DNA from 2 places in the Halomonas sp. BDJS001 genome. Region 2 is predicted to be linked to the other one. Evidence: predicted binding sites of a transcription regulator. Region 2 holds the regulator's gene; the other holds the start of a gene.
What was found. Region 2 encodes PhoB, which activates phosphate uptake and scavenging genes when phosphate is short. Its sites were predicted from a motif close to TGTCATANNNNTGTCANA; they were not measured.

Region 1 (7,285 bases), 1.8 Mb from region 2:
AGAATTAGTAATTGAAACTGTCGTGAAAAACAGTTGTTGAAATAAAAGTTCTGTTTGATGTCCCGGTGGCCGCCTGGTGCGGTGGCGGAGCACTTCAGTTAACTCCTTGCTTCCTTGTCGTCGTTTATTGCACTTCGCAGTGGCACACAATGGAAGCTGTCAAACCGCAAGGAGATCCCATGCGTCATTACGAAATCGTGTTTATGGTCCACCCGGATCAAAGCGAGCAGGTGCCGGCGATGGTTGAACGCTACACCAGCATCGTTACTGAAAACAGCGGCACTGTGCACCGTCTAGAAGATTGGGGCCGTCGTCATTTGGCTTACCCGATCAACAAGATCCACAAAGCCCACTACGTGCTGATGAACGTTGAATGTTCCGGTGAGACTCTCGACGAGATCGAGAATATCTTCCGTTACAACGACGCCATTATCCGCAGCCTGGTTGTTCGCTGCAAAGAAGCTGTTACTGAAGCTTCCCCGATGATGAAACCGGCAGAAGAAAAACGTCCGCGTCGCGAAGAGAAACCGCGCGCTGAAGAAGAAGAAACTGCCTGATTTTATTCACTGCACGTTTTAAGGAGCTAGTCCATGGCACGTTTTTTCCGTCGCCGTAAGTTTTGCCGCTTTACCGCTGAAGGCATCAAGCAGATCGATTACAAAGATCTGGACACGCTGAAGGCCTACGTTACTGAAACCGGCAAGATTGTTCCAAGCCGTATTACCGGCACCAAAGCACGCTATCAGCGTCAGTTGGCGACCGCTATCAAGCGCTCGCGCTATCTGGCACTGCTGCCCTACTCCGATAGCCACCAGTAAGCGTTTAACGTGATGCTGGCACTAGCCCGATGGCTAATGCGGGGCACGCCTTACGCTGCTGGCGGGGCGGCCCTGGCAACGCTAGTGCCCTGGCTGTTCTGGTTAGGTGCAGCCATCGCCGCGTTGATGACCTTACGCAAAGGTTTTGCACCTGCGCTGCCGGTCATTATCGCTGCAGCACTCCCGGCCGGTTGGTGGTGGGCCCAGGGTGACGTGATTCCGCTGGCTAGCTTACTGCTAGTTACGCTGATGGCCGTTATCCTGCGCGAGAGGATGCGGTGGGGTGAGACCCTGATTGTGGGAACCTTGGTTGCCGCTGTCATGGTTCAACTCGGCATCTTCAGTCCGCCAGGTGGCACTGAGCTAATGCTTGAGCAGTTGCGAGAAGGTTCAGAAGAAGTGGATCGCATGCTCACGGAATTTGCCAATCAGGGCTACGATACTCAAACCATTGCTTCGCTGGTAGTGGGGGGAGTGACCGGATTTGTGGTGCTGTTGGCAGCCATTCTGTGTCTGGCACTTGCGCGGAGTTGGCAAGCTGGGTTGTATAACCCGGGTGGCTTCCGCGAAGAGTTCCACGCACTGCGCTTGACCCCCAAAGAGCTGGCCGTGCTGGCCGTTATTGGGGTGATCGGTATGCTGCTAGGTGCTCATGCTCTGGCGATGCTGGGTTGGATTCCGCTATTGGTCGCTGGCGTTGCGTTAGTGCATGGTTTTATTGGAATAAAGGGGATGAACGGGCTGTGGCTGGTAGCATTTTATGTGCTACTGATCACGACCTGGCCCACGATTCTCATTGTGCTGCTGTTGGGGCTGATTGATACATTCGCGAACGTTCGCGCACGCCTTGCCCGCAGCAACTGACAAGAGGTTTACGAGATGGAAGTCATTCTGCTCGACAACATTGGTAAGCTGGGCGGCCTGGGTGACAAGGTCACTGTGAAGCCTGGTTATGGTCGTAACTACTTGGTGCCTTACGGCTTAGCCGTACCGGCCACTAAAGATAACATCGAAGCGTTTGAAGCACAGCGTGCTGAGCTCGAAGCGCAAGCCGCTGAGCGTAAGGCAGAAGCCGAAGCGCGTGCTGAGCAGCTAAATGATATCGAGCTCTCTTTGGTTTCCAAAGCAGGCGACGAAGGCAAACTGTTTGGTTCTATCGGCCCGCGTGACCTGGCTGATGCGATTTCCTCTGCTGGCATCGATATTGCCAAGAGCGAAGTCCGTATGCCGAATGGCCCGATTCGTCAAACCGGCGAATACGACATCACCCTTCATTTGCATGCTGAAGTGGACGCTGTTGTACGCGTAGTAGTGGTTGCAGAGTAAGTGAGTGTAATTAAGTTAGTAACAGTGTAAAGCCGTTACTAACTGCAGCTAAGACAGCTGCCTCAAAAGGCGCGGGGTTTCTCCCGCGCCTTTTGTTTTTCTGGGTGCTGGGTGTTGCCTAAACTATCTAGCCCATTGCTGCTGGGTATTTTAAGGCAACATCTTGATCGTGTTGGTAGTCGCGCTACATACGGCTAAGATAAGCATCTTCACCGGCTATACCGTTGTGTTTAAAGGAGCTCGCTATGCAGGACCAGCCTTCTGCTGATAAAGAAACGGCAGCGTTAAAACTGCCGCCGCATTCGTTGGAGGCGGAGCAGTCGGTACTAGGCGGGCTCATGCTGGATAACCAGGCTTGGGATAACGTCTCAGAGCGGTTGGTCGCTGATGATTTCTACCGCTATGAGCACCGTTTGGTATTCAACGTGATGATTCATCTGGCGGAATCCGGTCAACCTCTGGACGTGGTGACGCTTTCCGAAGCGCTGGAAGCGCGTGATCATTTGGATACCGTAGGCGGCCTGGCGTTTCTAGCCGAGCTTGCCCGTAACACACCCTCAGCGAGCAATATTCGCGCCTACGCGGATATCGTGCGAGAGCGGGCAACGCTGCGCAAGTTGATCCGTGCGGCCAATCAAATTGCCGATAGCGCCTTTGCGCCCCAGGGGCGTCCAGCGGATGAGTTACTCAACGAAGCCGAGCGGTTAGTGTTCCAGATTGCCGAGGAGCGTCCCAAAACTGGCGGGCCTATTGGCATGAGTGATCTACTGACCAAAGCGGTTGATCGCATCGACGAGCTGTTTAATCTAAAAGGTGAGATGACCGGGCTTTCCACCGGATTCCGTGACTTGGATGAAATGACTTCCGGTTTACAGCCTTCCGATATGGTGGTCATCGCCGGAAGGCCCTCTATGGGTAAAACCACCTTCGCTATGAACTTGGTGGAGCATGCGGTTATCTCCAGCGACAAGCCGGTGATGGTGTTCTCCATGGAAATGCCCGCCGAGTCGCTTATGCTAAGGATGCTGTCGTCTCTAGGTAGGATTGATCAGACCCGGGTGCGTACCGGGCAGTTGGAAGACGAGGATTGGCCACGCCTTACCTCCGCCGTCAATCTGCTTAAAGACAAGCAGCTGTTTATCGACGATACCGCGGCCTTGTCACCCAACGAGATGCGCTCAAGATTACGCCGTGTAGTGCGTGAACACGGCAATATTGCGCTGGTGATGATCGATTATCTGCAGTTGATGCAGATCCCTGGCTTTGGTGAAAACCGTACCGGCGAGATTTCCGAGATTTCACGCTCCTTGAAGGGGTTGGCAAAAGAGTTTAGTTGCCCCGTCGTGGCACTCTCCCAGCTAAACCGCTCCTTGGAGCAGCGCCCTAACAAGCGTCCCGTTATGTCGGATCTGAGGGAGTCTGGAGCGATCGAGCAGGATGCGGACGTCATTGCCTTCGTTTATCGCGATGAGGTCTATAATCCAGATAATCCTGACAATCAGGGGATAGCCGAGTTGATTATCGGTAAGCAGCGTAATGGCCCTATCGGCACGGTGCATATGGCGTTTATCGGCAAATATACCCGTTTTGAGGATTTGGCCCCGGACAGTTACGGCCAAGCGTTCGGCGACTAGTTTTGTTAAAGACTGGTTTTGTAACGACTGGTGTGCAGAGACAGCTTTGTGATGAGTCACTTGAGGATGGGGAGCGAGCTCGTATAATGCCCCACCCACGATATGTAAAAACGGGAGCAGCAAATGGCAGGTGGATTTCGGCGCGGTAACCGGCAGCGTCTTCCTAAGTTAGAAGGCCGCGGTGAACTAGAGGCGATAGAGCGGGAAGGCCCTTTCAAAGAGTGGCTGGGTATGCCTGACCTTTATCGCTATCATTTGGTAGTCGCGGGCGAGAAGTATAGTTACCAGACCGAAGATGGTGAGCTGCCTGTGACGGTGGGAGATAAGGTCGTGTTTCGCTACAAAGAGACTAAGGGTGGCAACTGGATTGACCGCAATTCGCTTGGTAAAGCCATCGACCCCTCTGAATATCAATGATCGAATGATGTCTTGACCTTCCGGTCAGGAACTCTCTTGCACTATTGGCCTCCTAGCTATTAATGTCTAGTGATTGCTTGTTGTCATTACATTGCAATGACGGGGCAACAGAAGTGCCATAGGGTGCAGTCATGCTGTGCCCTGATGACATATTCTGAAGACATGCCGTCTGCCATAACGTATGAAATAGCCAAATAATAGGAGGGAACCATGGAGCTTAAAGATCTTAAGCAATTTGTTGCCAATCACGACAATTTTGAAATTCGCGTGATTACCCATTCGGGCAGCCGTTTTTATCAGGTTGAGCTGGAAGACGTTGAAGGCGAGCGCCATATGCTGACGCAGCGCACCAAGCCGATGCTGTTTCGCTCGTTGGACGATGCCTATATGGATCTCAAGCGCGCAGGGATCCATCGCGCTTACCTGGTACAACATGTGCCCCATGATGAAGTGATAGGCCGCGATGCGCATTACAGTGAGCCGCTCACATCGCGCATGCCGCTTGTTTTTTAACGCTGTTAACACCCATCAACGTTTAGTTTGACGCTTTTCCCACCACCGCCCAAGCCGGATTCGGCGACGGGCAAAAAATCGGTAACCGGCGTTTATTGCGCCGTATAGACCCGGTAAGCACGACAACTTCACCAGCCGCCGATAGCCCAACACCGCATAGAGGGCACGGCTGGCATCCATACCGATATACCACTCTCCTTGGCTATCCCGCAGGTGCAGCTGGCCCATCATGGCGTTAAATTCTTTTCCATGCTCCTTGGCGTTAAAGCCCTGAGCCTGAATATCGACCAGCGCGATGTGTTCCCGATGGCGATGCTTTTCCAACCACGCAACTTCCTGTTGGCAAAAGGGGCAGTGGCCATCGTGAAAGAGGGTAACAGGCGAGGTTGCCTTCAGCGGTGAGTAGCGGCTCATCGTTATTCCTTATTGGCTTTCGGTTGCGGACGTTACATAGCCAGCCGTGTGGCAGAGTTGCCCGTAGCCAGATGACGTTTCCAACTGATCCAGAAAGTGCTCGGCCTGTTGGCGGATAGCCTCGCGCTTCTCATCGGCCATGCGGTTGAGCGAGCCGTAAATCAGCTTCATACGTGGATTCTTATTCAGACGTTCAGCGTTGGTTTCAAGGAAGTGCCAGTAAAGGCTGTTAAAAGGGCAGGCCTTTGGGCCCGTGACCTGTTTTGGCGAGTAGCGGCAGTGCTGGCAGTGATCGGACATCTTGTCGATATATTTACCCGAAGCACAGTAAGGCTTGGAGCCCATTAAACCGCCGTCGGCATGGAGCACCATCCCCAGGGTGTTAGGCAACTCTACCCACTCGCTGGCATCGGCATAAACGGCCAGATACCAGTCGCATAGTGCCTCGGGCTTAACCCCGCATAGCAGTGCGAAATTGCCCGTGACCATCAGTCGTTGAATATGGTGGGCGTAGCTGTTGTCGATAGTCATCTGAATGGCACGCTGCAGGCAGCGCATCTCGGTATCAGCGTCCCAGTAAAAGGCGGGTAAATCGCGCTCAAAACCTAGCTTGTTGGCGCTTTTGTAGCTTGGCATCTGTGTCCAGTAGAGCCCGCGCACATACTCGCGCCAGCCAAGAATTTGACGGATAAAGCCTTCGGCGGCGTTGATCGGCACATCGCCGTCATAGTAGCGCTGCTCGGCGGCTGCGCAGACTTCCTGGGGTGACAGTAAGCCGATGTTCATGGCAGCTGAGAGACGCGAATGATACAGATAGGGTGCAGAGTCGCTAATGGCATCCTGGTAGCGGCCAAAATCAGCCAGTCCATGGTTTATAAAATGGTCTAAATCCACCAGCGCTTGGCGACGAGTGACTGGCAGATTGAAATTATCCAGAGATCCCATATGGTCGCCAAAATGGCGCTTGGCATCGCTGAGCGCTTCTTGGGTGAGTGCATCCTGGCGATGTTGAGGTGGCTCAGGGAAATCCAGTGTGGCTTTGATAGGTTGGCGATTGTCGTGGTCAAAATTCCACTTTCCGCCAGCAGGCTCGTCGCCCTCCATCAGGAATCCGGTACGCTTACGCTGCTCTCGGTAAAAGTACTCGAGGCGTAGCTGTTTGCGGCCTTTGGCCCAGTTGGCGAAATCATCGGGGGTGGTGAAGAAGCGCTCATCCTCAATTAGTCGCCAAGGAATCGTTGGGTTTTGGCGCTGCTGCATCGTCTCCCATAGCCGCCATTCGCCAGGTCGGGCAACGCGTATCTCATCGCAGCCATACTGTTGGGCTATGCGTTCAGCTTCTTCAATAAGGGAGTGGCAGTTGTCCGCGTCATCCAGCGCGCTGTAGTGGACTTGAAAGCCTTTATCGCGCAGAGCCTGGGCAAAATGACGCATGGCGGCCAAAAAGAGGCCGATTTTGTGGATATGGTGGGGCACATAGCTCGCCTCTTCGCCAACTTCGCATAGGGCAACCACGGCATTGGCGGGCGCGTCCTGCAGCGTTGTGAGTGACAATGAGAGCTGATCGCCGAGCACCAAAAGCAGAGGCTTGGACATGAGTTGGCCTGTAGTTATACAAATAATGTCGATAGTATAACTTTATGCCGCCGCTTTGCCGAAAAGTGATAGGATTTAATTAATTAATAGATGAGCATCATCGTTATTTTTCCAGGAGCATGAGTAATGACCGAGAATGTCGTCAAGGATCAGTCGGGGGAGGGCCGTTTGGCCCATGCACCCAGCGATCATCCGCCGGTAGCGCGTGCCAAAGTGGGTGTTGTGCTAGCGAACCTGGGCACCCCGGATGCCACCGACTACTGGTCAATGCGTCGTTACCTCAATGAATTTTTGTCGGATAAGCGCGTGGTCGACTATGCCGATTGGAAATGGCAACCACTACTTCAGCTGATTATTTTGACCAAGCGTCCGTTCTCATCGGGAAAGGCCTACCGCGGCATCTGGAATAATGAGAAAAACGAAAGCCCACTGCTGACAACGACGCGTGCTCAGACTGAAAAAATGACCGCGCGGTTAAAAGCGCTTTACGGTGACGATGTTGAAGTCGATTTTTGCATGCGCTACGGCAACCCCTCGACGGAAAGCGTGCTGACGCGATTAAAGGAG
Region 2 (7,285 bases):
ATTACTAGAAGCGCGACTGCTGGATGGAGAGAAGTCCAAACTATCGCCTTCATCACGGTTCAAGTCATTAGCCGAGGTGTTAGCTGCGTTTGACGGTCTGTGTGACGTAGGCTTATCGATCACATTCTGACCAGCGGAACGGTCTTTATTCAATTCAATTGATGAGTTCGCCATTGCCAGCGGGCTCGCGATTAGACCCAAAGCTGTCGCTACGATAGCGAGTTTTTTGCCTATTTCGTTTGATAACATGACGCTCTCCTCATTATTTCTGTATACCGCTCCATGATAATAAAAGCGGCCAATCCATCGTTAATAAAGCACACTGTATACCAAACCCCATCAATAAATAAAAAATATAAATAAATCATTATCTTATGGGTTAAACATTGTGCAAAAAATAAGCTCTCGCAAACTTATTTTACCAAAAACAATTGAGCAATAATTACACATGCGTCGCTCTATCTATACGAAAAACCAGCATCGGCATCCCAACGAGCGAGCTGAGAGCGTGCGATGATGGAAAGTATCTAGCAGCGCGTAAGTAGCAGGTTAAGCTAAGAGAGGATCATCACGGGAGCCTTGCATCGCAAAAAATCAGACCCCGCATCAGCAGGGTCTAAGGACACAAGATGTTGACAATGACTTGCGCTGGCTTCCTTTCCTTTTGCGGGGCTCCAACCTTGGAATTTAACCCTGACCAGCGCTCTGATTGTCGTTTGATTCATTCCGTGAATCGATGCGCATCCCTGTGGTGTGACACGCTTCGGCGTGTTTAGATCACTCTCTAATCGTAATATATTTCTTCAAAATTGCAAACTTTTGTTACCAAACGTTGCCATCACCCTCATCCTGGGTTAAATCTTTCGCTGTGAAATCTGCTTGAGTGCTAGTGCGGTGAGACTCTGCCTTGATAACATTTGGACGTTCACCTTCATCGTACATCAAGTCAGATGGGCTAAAATCAGCTTGATCGTTCGTGCGGTGCGATTGAGCTTTAATGGGCTCATCATTAACGGATAAATCTTGATTCGCTTCGATAGAGATATGCGCAAAGGCAAGCGGGCTTGCCAGCAAACCCAAAGAGAGACCCACAACGGCTGCTTTTTTAACAAATACGTTAAACATACTTTTTTACTCCTGATGACTATTTGATACCGCTGAAGTGAAGTAAGGACAGGCTCGCGGCCAGTTCTCACTGCGGTTAGCTTCACTGCCCATAGACTGCACAAGCAATGCCAAAATAGCCTCAGTAAAATAAAAATCAATAAAATCATATATTTGAAATAATTGTTTTGCGCGCAATCATGTGATGCAAAAAACAAAAGCACGCTAATAGCATGTGTACCAATGACACATGCGCAAAACTGTCTGTGCCTTTATGACACATCATGCAAAATACACCTTAGGTGGGTATATCAATTCGATGCATACCAAAAAGACAGCACAATAGAGTTAAAAGCGTCGTTTCGACGCCAGGGTGATGGGAGAAAAAGTACGGATGGGAAAACGAAAGGAGAGCAATATAGAAAAGTCAGCAGCAAAAAATTAGGCCCTGCTAGCGCAGGGCCCGATATCAGAATTGGTTATAGGTAATGACTAACGCTAGTTTCCACTCCTTGTGCGAGACTCCAACCTTGGAATTTACCCTGACTAACGTTTTGATTTCCTATTGATTCATCCTTGAATCCGAAAGACATCCTTGCATTACAACATCCTGTTGATTACTTCTTCATCCAATGAGAAAGCATTCAATGATATCTAAAAAAATCACCAATAATTAGCTACCGCTGTTTTCTTCAATAAGTTCATCTTCATCATAATCAGCGTCATCTGAGTGACTGCTTGACTGGGGTTCCATGTCGCTGGCATTGTCGCCTTCGTCATGGGTTAAATCATTAGTCGTGTTTGTTGTGCTACTGCTTTCTGAGCTTCCGGTTCCTTGGGAATCCATAGGCTGCTCGTCAGCCGTAATACCTTGATTCTCATCAATCGATGAATTTTCATCGGTTTGAGCGAAAGCTAATGGGCTTGCCATCAGACCAAACGAAACACCTAAAATGCCAGCTTTCTTGAGCAAATCCTTGGACATCATATTCCACCTCCGATAGCTGTGTAATACCACTTCGTTAAGAAAGAAAGGCTTAATAGAAGCCAGCAATTCCTGCGGTCATCTCTCTTATCTATTAATATGCAGCCGCATGCCAAAAACGAAAATAAAAAAGTAAAACAAATAAAATCAAAAACTTAATTTATTAACAGCGTACCAAAGAGGTACTACTCTGGCCGTCAATCAGCACTTTTAGCTGTATAAAAATGGCACATGGGTAAAGTTTTACCGACCTTGCATGCCAATATTACACACTTCTACAAATATTGTGCGTCGGATGCCTTTGCTAAATTAAACGAGACGCGAGGAGGGGAAGGCGCAGCGAAACAGTGCGCCCTTGCCGGGGAGAGATTCAATTTGCAGCTGCGCATCGTGACGCAACAAAACGTGCTTAACGATGGCTAAGCCTAAACCCGTGCCCCCCGTCGCCGTGCTGCGCCCCTTATCGACCCGGTAAAAGCGTTCCGTTAAGCGGGGGATATGAACAGGATCAATGCCTTCACCATTATCTTCCACATCGATATAGCCGCCGCCTGAAGCGTCCGCCTTCCAGCGCAGTGTGATTTGGCTACCTGCTGGCGTGTAACGAACCGCATTAAAGGCAAGGTTAGAGACAGCACTACGGATTTCCTGCTCGCTGCCTAGTAGCCGGGCGTCACTTTCGAGCTCGACGGTGATGGTATGCCGTTGATGCGATAGGGCTAGCGCATCAGCACAAACGCTTTGCAGCAAAGGTTCAAGTGACAGCGGGTGATGATCTTTCCCCCCCTGGTCAATCTCCAAACGCGAGAGCAGCAATAAATCATTGACCAAATTCTGCATACGCTGGGTCTGTTCCTGCATCTGCTGGATACTGCGACCCAAGCGCGGCGGAAGCTGATCGGCGATATCGCTGTAGGTTTCCAAATAGCCGGAGAGAACGGTAAGCGGGGTACGCAGCTCGTGGGAGACGTTGGCGACAAAGTCGCGCCGCATCTGCTCAAGCCGATGCAAGCGGGTAATATCGCGAGCCATGACCAAGCGTTCGTCGTCGCCATACAGGGTAATTTGATACTGCAGGATTCGCCGCTCATCAATCGGCGAGGTGAGCGTTAACGGCTCACTGTAGTTACGCGCATTAAAGTAGCTGATAAAGCTTGGGTCGCGCAGCAGGTTGGTGATGTGTTGGCCCCTATCGTGGGCCGTTTGTAGCCCCAGCATGGCGGTAGCGGCGCTGTTCCACCACTCCAGGTCGCCGTGGCGATCAAGCATAACCACGCTGTCGCGCATCGCTTCAGAGGATTCTTGGATGCGTGCCAAGGTAGCCCTCAGACGGCTTTGGGTAATACGCTGGCTTTTTTGATAGCGGTATAAGCGGTCAAATAGCTCGCCCCACATTCCGCGGGCAGCAGGCGGCTCATCATGGGGGTGGAGGGTGAGCCACAGGTAAAGCTCTCGCAACTGCCGGAGATGATAAAACAGGCATATCGCCAGCCCTGCCGCCAGCCCTAGCCCTGCTGAACCCAATAACCAGCCCAGACAGGTGCCCAGCGTGGCCAGCCACGCTAGCCGCCACAGTTCACGGCTCCATAGGCGCACATTTACACCCGTGCAGAGAAACGGTATCCGGTACCCCGAACCGTTTGAATCAGGTTCTGATGCACATCGCCCAGCGCTTTACGCAAGCGGCGAATATGCACGTCGACCGTGCGCTCTTCGACATACACATTGCCACCCCATACTTGGTCAAGCAGTTGGCTACGTGTATAAGCGCGCTCTTGGTGGGTCATAAAAAACTGTAGCAATCGGTACTCGGTGGGGCCCATTTCCAAGGCTTTGCCGTGGGCGCTTACCCGGTGGCTCACCGGATCAAGCAGCAGACCGTTAATTTCAATCGGGTCTTCAACGCCACGCGGCGTCGCACGACGCAGCACCGCTTTTAGCCGTGCCACCAATTCCCGAGGTGAAAAGGGCTTGGTGATATAGTCATCGGCACCGGCTTCAAGCCCTTGAATTTTATTATCCTCTTCGCCTTTGGCGGTGAGCATAATAATCGGGATTTCGGCGGTGGCTTCTTCACGCTTTAGGCGTCTTGCCAGCTCAATACCGCTAGTGCCGGGCATCATCCAGTCCAGCAACAGTAGATCGGGCTGGTGGTCAACCACCATGGCATGGGCATCCTGGGCGTTATCCGCTTCGAGCACGCGATAGTCAGCCATTTCCAGCGCTACCGCGATCATCTCGCGAATCGACGCCTCGTCATCGACAATCAGAACGGTCTTGGCGGTCATACCAGAGCCTCACGGTGTTCAAAGAAACCAGTTCAAAGAAAAGCACTTCAAAGATAAACAGATCAATGACATGTCAGTGACGATAACACCATGACTTGATGACAATTACATGACAATCGCCGCGATTAGCCAGCCACAGGCCACCAGCTTAGCGCGATACCGGCAAAAATCAGCAGCCCCGACCAGTGATTGTTGAGAAACGCCTGAAAGCAGGCATCCCGCTCCTGATAGCGAATTAAGCGCTGCTGATGCAGGAAAGTCGCCGCCATTGCCGCGAGCCCTAACCAGAAGAAACCACCTAAACCAACCCGCCAGCCTACCCAGGCCAGCAACCCCAGGGTGGCTAGCTGGAGAAGGCCAATGATCCAACGGTCTGCATTTCCAAACAGCACGGCCGTTGATTTAATGCCAATTTTTAAATCGTCGTCGCGATCAACCATGGCGTACTGGGTATCGTAAGCCACTGTCCAGCACACATTAGCGCAGAATAGCAGCCATGCTTCCAGCGGCACGTAGCCCAGTACGGCGCCAAACGCCATCGGAATCGCCCAGGAAAACGCTGCACCCAGCACCACCTGAGGAAAGTGGGTATAGCGCTTCATAAACGGATAAATAATCGCCAGCAGCACCCCGCCCAGCGAGAGCAGCACCGTAAACCAGTTGGTTAGTAGTACCAGAATAAACGCCGCGGCCACCAGGGCAATAAACAGCAGCTGCGCCTCGGTTTCGCTGATCCGGCCCGTGGCTAATGGACGGTTTTTGGTACGTTTCACATGGCCGTCAAAGTGGCGATCCGCATAGTCATTGACCACGCAGCCCGCGGCACGCATCACGTAAACACCGGCCACGAAAATCAGCAGCACATTTCGCCCGGGCACGCCTTCTGCAGCGACCCAAAGTGCCCACAGCGTCGGCCACATCAACAGCCATGTGCCTATCGGCCGATTCAAGCGCATCAGCTGTAAAAAATCTGCCATGCGAGCCCATCCCTTCGGCCGCAACAGTGAACGATTCATGCTTACCTCACGAAGAATAAGATGCAGGCGCTAGCCTAGCGCGAAGGCAGGCCAAGATCATCCGCCATTGCACTCAAAAAGTACTCTTGAACTAATAACGACAGAGAGTGGTGCTTACAGCCGTAAGAAAAAACAGAGCGACGGCCCCAAGCAGCGTTTCCTTGTATACCGTTCACGCTAGCGAAAGTCGGCACTTGCGTCGTCGCCTCTAATGACCCACGGATTAAACCCGGCTGACGGAATAGCCAACTGCCTAGCGAGCGTTCCCCCAGACGATCCAAGCGCTGGCCCTTGAGCTGCGCGAGTGGAGCGACCGAACGCGCCACCACCCAGGGCGTTTCATCCAAGCACAGTGCTACTTCCCGCAGCCAGGCGTACCGCTTGGCCCCAATGCCCAGCGCCTGCGCCTCATCCTGTCGCGGCCAGCCGACGCCCTGGCGTAGCAGCCGTACGCGAAACGGCTTAGCTCCACCCGCTGCCATCAAGCGTGCGGTTAACGAGTCGGTGGAGGCAACCCACTGCCACCAAGAAGCACTCATCGCCGGGCGCACCGCATCAATCGGGCGCCAGCGAGAAAATAGAGGAGTTTGCCGAAAAGCAGCAGCCGTCACCGAGTTCTCCAGGGCAATTAACGGGCTGGCTAGTGTAACATGAGGCATTGGAGGCTTTGGTTTCAGCGACTTTTTTCACAAAATGGTTGGGCGCCTCTTATTGTCGGCAACCCTTTTTAGTCATTTTTTTCTTTAGCAACTCTTTTGGTATCTGCATGCCCGCACCCCAAACACAACAACCGTCGTCACACGCTGCGCTGGTGATTATTGGCACCGGCATGGCAGGGGTTGGCCTTGCCCGGGCGCTGCGCCGCCTGGGCGACCAACGCTCAATCACGCTGGTGAGCGCGGACAGCGGCGATGACTACAGCAAGCCATTGCTCTCCACCGGCTTCGCCAAGGGCCTGGAGCCTGACCAATTGGCCCAGCGGAGCGCCAGTGAACTGGGCGAAGAGCTTAATGCCGAGATGGTTATCCACACCCTGGTAAGCGCACTGGATGTGGATAACCAAAAAGTTCTTCTTGAAGACGCCACGGTGCTTGGCTACGACACCCTGGTACTGGCCACCGGCGCTGCGCCACGGGTGCCCTTCAATATCGACGCCAGCGTGGCGTCACGCTGCTTTACGATCAATGACCTAGACGACTACCGCCGCTTTCATAAAGCATTGGGCCACCGCCCTTTACGGGTAGCGATTATTGGCGGGGGGCTAGTGGGCTGTGAGTTTGCCAATGATCTTCACGCTGGCGGTCACCAAGTCAGCATCGTCGCCCCCGAGGCATCCCTACTTCCTCGCTTACTGCCACCGCCCTTAGGGAACGCCTTGGGTGATGCCTTTAGCGAAGCGGGTATCCATCTTCACCTTGGCCGCTCAATTGAGTCTATAGCGCTCAGCAGCGATGAAATTACTGTTCTGCGGTTGGATAGCGGCGAGGCCGTCAACGCTGATCTCGTGCTAATGGCCACTGGCCTCGCACCCCGCACAGCGCTTGCCGAGGCCGCCGGCTTATGCGTATCGCCTAGCGGCATAGCGGTTGATCGCCAGTTGCGCGCATCGCACCCCAATATCTACGCTCTGGGCGATGTAGCCTGTGTGGACGGCGTTAATGCCATGTACGTACAGCCGCTGCAAGCCAGCGCAAAAGCCCTGGCAGCAACACTTTTGGGTACCCCCACACCGGTTAGCTTTGGCGCTTGGCCGGTAGTGGTAAAAACGCCGCTGTTACCGGTGGTTGCCTACCCACCAACGACCACCCCGGAGCGCTGGCGAATTGAAGGTGAAGGCGGTGATATCAGTGCCTTGGCTGAAAATAAAGACGGGCGTTTGATTGGTTTTGCGT

Region 1: a site for PhoB is predicted at 4,277-4,294, ahead of OM794_RS14405 (DUF6482 family protein). Genes of this name have one in related genera too.

What each region holds. Positions count from the first base shown of each region.
Region 1 covers NZ_CP110535.1:3,107,165-3,114,449, reverse strand. The annotation lists gene rpsF (30S ribosomal protein S6) at 180-557, shown strand; gene rpsR (30S ribosomal protein S18) at 591-818, shown strand; gene OM794_RS14425 (hypothetical protein) at 831-1,682, shown strand; gene rplI (50S ribosomal protein L9) at 1,698-2,144, shown strand; gene dnaB (replicative DNA helicase) at 2,390-3,778, shown strand; gene OM794_RS14410 (hypothetical protein) at 3,902-4,195, shown strand; gene OM794_RS14405 (DUF6482 family protein) at 4,406-4,708, shown strand; gene OM794_RS14400 (thiol-disulfide oxidoreductase DCC family protein) at 4,724-5,122, opposite strand; gene OM794_RS14395 (cryptochrome/photolyase family protein) at 5,132-6,718, opposite strand; gene hemH (ferrochelatase) at 6,845-7,285, shown strand, end outside.
Region 2 covers NZ_CP110535.1:4,866,193-4,873,477, forward strand. The annotation lists gene OM794_RS22685 (hypothetical protein) at 1-249, opposite strand, end outside; gene OM794_RS22690 (hypothetical protein) at 823-1,125, opposite strand; gene OM794_RS22695 (hypothetical protein) at 1,778-2,092, opposite strand; gene phoR (phosphate regulon sensor histidine kinase PhoR) at 2,399-3,685, opposite strand; gene phoB (phosphate regulon transcriptional regulator PhoB) at 3,688-4,377, opposite strand; gene ubiA (4-hydroxybenzoate octaprenyltransferase) at 4,503-5,393, opposite strand; gene OM794_RS22715 (chorismate--pyruvate lyase family protein) at 5,429-6,052, opposite strand; gene OM794_RS22720 (NAD(P)/FAD-dependent oxidoreductase) at 6,160-7,285, shown strand, end outside.